2 regions of the Bradyrhizobium sp. SZCCHNRI1009 genome follow, and region 2 is predicted to be linked to the other one. Evidence: predicted binding sites of a transcription regulator. Region 2 holds the regulator's gene; the other holds the start of a gene.

Region 1 (3,194 bases), on a different contig from region 2:
ATCCTCTCTCATCCCCGCACCCTTCGTCCGCCTATGTCGGCGGGCCGCGGGGGTCCAAAACTCGTCCAGCTCGTCTCTGGGAGATGCGGTCCTATAGGGGGGATGCGGCTTTTCGTCAAGGTTTTGAAGGCCGCGGCAAATACAGGGAGCCGGGCCGGCGAAACCGGAGGACGCGACCCCATGCCGCCTCCTGGTCGGGCCGAAATCGCCGACCAGCAGAAAAGCAGGCGTGTAATCAATAGTATAGCCGGCAGTTTAGACCATATAAAGGGCGCATTCGGACGTGATGGATGGATATCATGTTGGCGCGGTCGGAGGTTCGCGGCGCGGTTTCGGCAGCGCTGCGGGCGACGGTTCTGAGTGCTGTTCAGGCGCAAAGCGCTGGACAAACCGCCATTGTCGGACGGTTCGCGTTGTTTGAAGGCGTTTTTGGCTTAAGTAGCAAGGACGGCGCGTCGGATCGGTCCGGCGCTCAGGCAGGCGGATCGGCAGGATCATTCGTCACGTGACCATCATCTCGGTTCCCTCATCTCTCTCGGGTCCCCTGGCCGCGGCCGGGTCCGCGCTGTGCCTGTTGTTGCTGGCGCAAAACGCCCAGGCGCAGGCTCGTTTGGACGCTCAATACGAGGCGTCCCTGGCCGGTATCCCCGTCGGCAAGGGCACCTGGGCGGTCGAGATCGGGGATGATCAGTATGGTGCTGCGGCTCAGGGCGGCACCGCCGGCCTGCTCAAGAGCTTCTCGCAGGGATCAGGCACCGGCTCGGTGCAGGGACGCGTCGTCAACGGCGCCCTGGTCGGCCAGAGCTACCAGGCCTCGACCACCACGGGCAAGAAATCCGAGCAGATCCGCATCAATCTGCAGAACGGTACTGTGAAGGACTTCGCCATCGAGCCGACGCCGCCGGTCGATCCCGACCGCATTCCGGTGACGGATGCCCACAAGCGCGGCGTGCTCGATCCGATGACGGCCTCTCTGGTGCGGGTGCCGGGCAATGGCGAATTGCTGTCGCCGGACTCGTGCCGCGGCGCTGCGCCCGTGTTCGACGGCCGCATGCGCTACGAGCTCAAGCTCGACTACAAGCGCATGGAGAACGTCAAGGCTGACAAGGGCTATCGCGGTCCGGCGCTGGTCTGCGCGATCTACTTCACGCCCGTCGCGGGCTACATCCCGGACCGGCCTGTCATCAAATATCTGGCTCAGGCCCGCAACATGGAGATCTTCTTCGTGCCGATCGCCGGCACCCGCGTGCTGGTGCCGTTCAAGATGGTGATCCCGACCCCGCTGGGGACCGCGATGCTGGAGGCGACGTCGTTCATCACCCAGGCGGCGCCGCACGTCGCCAAGACCCAGTAGCGCCTCGTATCTCTCTTCGTCCACGTCGGATCTCGCCGCTGCGGCACGCCCCCGTCGGCGGCTGAGCCGCAACAGCGGCCATGGCGTGAAGGTCTGACGGCATGCCGTCCGCTCTCGCTTGAATGCGATGGATTCCGCATTGACCCTCCGATTTGTCGGTCACATACGATTCTGTCTGCTGCGCGTGAATCCGTTTGACTCTTCCCTGATTCTGATTCGACTCGGGACGCGCTGAAATGCGTGCCAGTTCCATCGCGAAAGCGTTGCTTGTGGAGCCCGCGAAAACTTGATCTAGTGCTGGCTTGATCGCAGAGCGCGAGATGTTGCGGTGAACGAAGCCGGAAAGCCGACGGAGTCAGCGATTCCTTCGTGATTCGTTCTCAAGGCGTTCCGAAGCTTAAGCTGCGGCACTATATGCGTCACAATGTGAGACAGGGGTCAGCATCGCAGCCTCTCCAGACACAGGACAATTCCGCATCCGTCGCGCGTGAACGGCGCGCTTCCAACGCCGGCTTCGAGACCCACATTTAACGAATGGCTTTTTCGTCCTCTTCGGCTGCCTCGCCTTTCGAGCGCACGTCCGACCGTGCTCCCGGAAGCGGCGTCACCGCCGTGCTCGGCCCCACCAACACCGGCAAGACGCATCTGGCGATCGAGCGCATGCTCGCACATTCCTCCGGCATCATCGGACTGCCGTTGCGGCTGCTCGCGCGCGAGGTCTACAACAAGATCGCCGATCGCGTCGGCAGCGAGGCCGTCGCGCTGATCACCGGCGAGGAGAAGATCAAGCCGAAGAATCCGCGCTATTGGGTATCGACGGTCGAGGCGATGCCCAGGGATCTCGACGTGTCGTTCCTTGCCGTCGACGAGATCCAGATCGCGTCCGATCTCGAGCGCGGCCACGTCTTCACCGACCGCATCCTCAATCGCCGCGGGCGCGACGAGACGCTGCTGCTGGGGGCTGCGACGATGCGCCCCATCATCGAGCGGCTGCTGCCGGGCGCGTCGATGGTGACGCGGCCGCGATTGTCGCAGCTCGAATTCGCCGGTGATCGCAAGATCACGCGACAGCCGCGCCGGACCGCCATCGTGGCCTTCTCGGCCGACGAGGTCTACGCCATCGCCGAGCTGATCCGCCGCCAGCATGGCGGCGCTGCTGTCGTGCTGGGATCGCTGTCGCCGCGCACCCGCAACGCGCAGGTGGCGATGTTCCAGAACGGCGACGTCGACTATCTCGTCGCCACCGATGCGATCGGCATGGGGCTCAACCTCGATGTCGACCACGTCGCCTTTGCGTCCGACCGCAAATATGACGGCTATCAGTTCCGCCGGCTCACGCCGTCGGAGTTCGCCCAGATCGCCGGCCGTGCCGGACGCGCGACGCGCAACGGCACGTTCGGCACCACCGGACGTTGTGCGCCATTCGAGCCCGAGCTGGTCAATGCGCTCCAGAACCATACCTTCGATACCGTGAAGGTGCTGCAATGGCGCAACTCCAGGCTTGATTTCGCGTCCTTGAGCGCGCTCCAGGTCTCCCTGGCGATCACGCCGGGGCATGACGCGCTGACGCGCGCGCCGACCGCAGAGGATCTGCGCGTGCTCGATCATGCCGCGCGCGACGCCGAGGTGCGCGACATGGCGCATGGCGCTGAAGCGGTCGAGCGTCTCTGGGAAACCTGCCAGATCCCCGACTATCGCAGGCTGTCGCCGGCCGCCCATGCGGAGCTGGTGACCACCGTGTTCGGCTTCCTGATGCAGAAGGGGCGTATTCCGGACGCCTGGTACGCGGCCCAGGTCGATCAGGCCGACCGCGTCGATGGCGACATCGATACGCTGTCGG
Region 2 (3,194 bases):
GATGTCGTTCCTATCCGATGCGATGCCGGGGCGTGAGATTCGCCCGAGAGGACTTTGCGCTTGCAGAACCCAAGTTGACCAAGTCTCCCACCGTCGAAAGCGCGCTCACGACCGACAGAAATGCCGACGCGCAGGCCCTCAGGTGATGCTGATGCGGCGAATCGGTGTGGCCTGCGACGTCGGCACGTCCTCGCCGATGTCCGGGCGACGCTCTGCCGGCTGCTTGCTGACCGGCAATTGCAGCACGGTGACGCGCTGGCCCTCGCAGAGCTGGGTCACCAGCACGTGGCGGCCGTCGGCGAACTCGATCGCGTCGTGATGGCGATCGGGAATGTGCGTCTCGATGCTGTTGAACTTCGCGACGCGCTCGCGGATCGTCCGGGTCCAGAGCCAGCGGCTGTCGTAGCGGACGTCCTCGGCGAAGGCCAACTCGGTGCCGGGCAGCATGCAGACTGCGACGGTCGGCTCGCTCTCCAACGCGAAGCCGCGGGTGGCGGTGCCACGGAAGGTCATCGAGATCAACGTCTCGCCGACCTTGGCGGGACGGGACGCAACCGCATGGAGGCTGTAGTCACACATCGGATCGCTCCTCGTTGAGAGATAGCCGACCCACGCTCCCCCCGGACAGGCGCAGGCCTCTATCAGAGTGGACATCGATGGTGATGTTAGCGCGCGCTTCGCGGCAATTCTGCGCTGATCTGCATCGCGTGTGCCCGCGGCCGATCACAAGCGTTTGAGCATGCCGCGCTGCACATCATGAGGTGCATTCGCGAGCGACGTATTGTGCTGGGCTGCCTCTTGCTTTGCTGGGCTGCCTCTTGTTCGGCGGCGAAAGCGCGTGCGCCCGCCGCCGATCGACCGATCGCATTCGCGATCAGTACTTGCGATACAGCCCGACCAGCTTGCCCTGGATCTTCACCCGGTTCGGCGGCAAGATGCGCACCTCGTAGGCGGTGTTGGCCGGCTCCAGCGCGATCGATGCGCCGCGGCGGCGGAAGCGCTTCAAGGTGGCTTCCTCATCGTCGATCAGCGCCACCACGATGTCGCCGGTGTCGGCGGTCTCGTTGCGCTGGATCAGCGCCATGTCGCCGTCGAGGATGCCGGCATCGACCATCGAGTCGCCGCGCACCTCGAGCGCGTAGTGGTCGCCGTTGCCGAGCATGTCGGCAGGTACGCTGATGGTGTGGCTGCGCGTCTGCAGCGCCTCGATCGGGGTACCGGCGGCGATGCGGCCCATCACCGGCACCGCCACGGGGCGCTCGCCATCGTCCAGCGCGGGAGTGCTGGTGCGCACCTTGCCGAGATTGCCCTCGATCACCGACGGCGTGAAGCCGCGACGGTTGCCCGCGGCCTGCGACAGCTCGGGCAGCTTGATCACCTCGATCGCGCGGGCGCGATTCGGCAGCCGGCGGATGAAGCCGCGCTCCTCGAGCGCCGTGATCAGGCGATGAATGCCGGACTTCGAACGCAGATCGAGCGCATCCTTCATCTCGTCGAAGGACGGCGGCACGCCGGCTTCCTTGAGCCGCTCGTTGATGAACCGCAGAAGTTCGTACTGTTTGCGCGTCAGCATCTCGACCTGGTCCCCGGTTTGTTGTCGTCCGAGTCCAGGAGCTGCGCCTTGAGCACAAGCCGGCTGAGAGCGCCCTGGAGTCGGACCGTCATCGCGTCGCCCGCAACATACTAAAAACAAATCATGAACGGACACTATATGTTCGATGTGTGTTCCGCAATCCTAAAAATATGATGAACGGACCGGGCTTTACCGGGGAAGCGGCTCAGTTCGGCAGGCGCAGGATCTCGCACGGGCTGCCGGCAGGCGCCTTCGGCGCAAACGCCGGCCGGATCACCAGCGCCTGCGACAGCGCGAGGTTCCCGAGCAGCGACGAATCCTGCTGGCTCACTGGGGTGGCTACCAGCGTGCCGTCGGCGCGCTCCTCGAGCTGCGCCCGCAGATAGTCCTCGCGCGAATCGTTCGCCCCCAACTCGCGGCCGAGCAGGGCGGTCTCGCGCGGCATCACGGCCTCGTCGCGGCCGAGCAGGCGCCGAATCAGCGGCACCATGAACAGGATGGCGCAGACATAGGACGACACCGGATTGCCGGGCAGTCCGATCACCCTGATGTCGCCGAGCCGTCCGTGCATCATCGGCTTGCCCGGCCGCATCGCGATCTTCCAGAACGCCATTTCGACGCCCTCGGCCTCCAGCGCCTGCTTGACCAGGTCGTGATCGCCGACCGAGGCGCCGCCGGTCGTGATCAGGACGTCGGCCTCTGCCGCGCGGGCGCGCCGGATTCCAGCGACCGTCGCCGCCATCGTATCCGCGGCGATGCCGAGATCGATCGGCGTCGCGCCCTCGCTGCGCACCAGCGCCCGCAGCGCGTAGCCGTTGGAATAGACGATCTGCCCCGGGCCGGGCGTCGAGCCCGGCATCACCAGCTCGTCGCCGGTGGCGAGCAGCGCCACCTTCGGCCGCCGCCGCACCGGCAGCGCCGGATGATTCATGCTGGCCGCCAGGGATAGGTCGCGGTCGCTGAGCCGGCGCCCGGCCTTCAGCAGCACCATGCCCTGGTGGAAGTCGACGCCGGCCGGCCGGATGTGCCGGCCTGTGATCGCGGCCTCGGTGATCACGACATGGCCGTCCTCGGCGATCGTGTCCTCCTGGATCACCACCGCGTCGGCGCCTGCGGGGACAACGCCGCCGGTGAAGATCCGCGCCGCCTCGCCGGGCCCGACCACGCGATCGAACGGCCGTCCCGCCGCGACCTCGCCGATCACCTTCAGCCGCGCCTTGGCCTTGGCTGCGTCGGCCGCGCGCACCGCATAGCCATCCATCGCCGACATCGCCTCGGGCGGCTGCGTCCGCAGCGCCGCGAGGTCGCGGGCCAGGATGCGGTGATAGGCCTCGTCCAGCCCGACCATTTCCTCAGCCAGCGGCTCGGTGCCGGCGAGCACCGCGGACAACGCATCGGAGACCGGCATCAGGGCCATGGGATTACCTTCGGACGAAGACGGGCAGATCGACTGAATCGCCTTCTAACCGAACGCGCACGGGGTGGCCAAGAGCCTAAGCCGCTCCCGGCTTTCCGATCGTCTGAAGGTGCGTCGCGTGGCCCGCCGCCTCACGATCGCGCGAGAGACTCTGCAATCATGCCGGGGGGGCAGTCGCGATCTGCTCACGTGCACACGGAGTCC

Evidence for each region. The regulator LexA, encoded in region 2, represses DNA repair genes until DNA is damaged. The targets are predictions, from matches to a motif close to TGTTCNNNNTGTGTTCNG.
Region 1: a site for LexA is predicted at 1,730-1,747, ahead of QX010_RS27260 (helicase-related protein). Genes of this name have one in related genera too.

What each region holds. Positions count from the first base shown of each region.
Region 1 is NZ_JAUEUL010000022.1:79,220-82,413, forward strand. Features, by position in the region: gene QX010_RS27250 (hypothetical protein) at 291-509, shown strand; gene QX010_RS27255 (DUF3108 domain-containing protein) at 578-1,354, shown strand; gene QX010_RS27260 (helicase-related protein) at 1,889-3,194, shown strand, end outside.
Region 2 is NZ_JAUEUL010000011.1:4,220-7,413, reverse strand. Features, by position in the region: gene QX010_RS19580 (hypothetical protein) at 139-579, opposite strand; gene lexA (transcriptional repressor LexA) at 875-1,573, opposite strand; gene glp (gephyrin-like molybdotransferase Glp) at 1,779-2,990, opposite strand.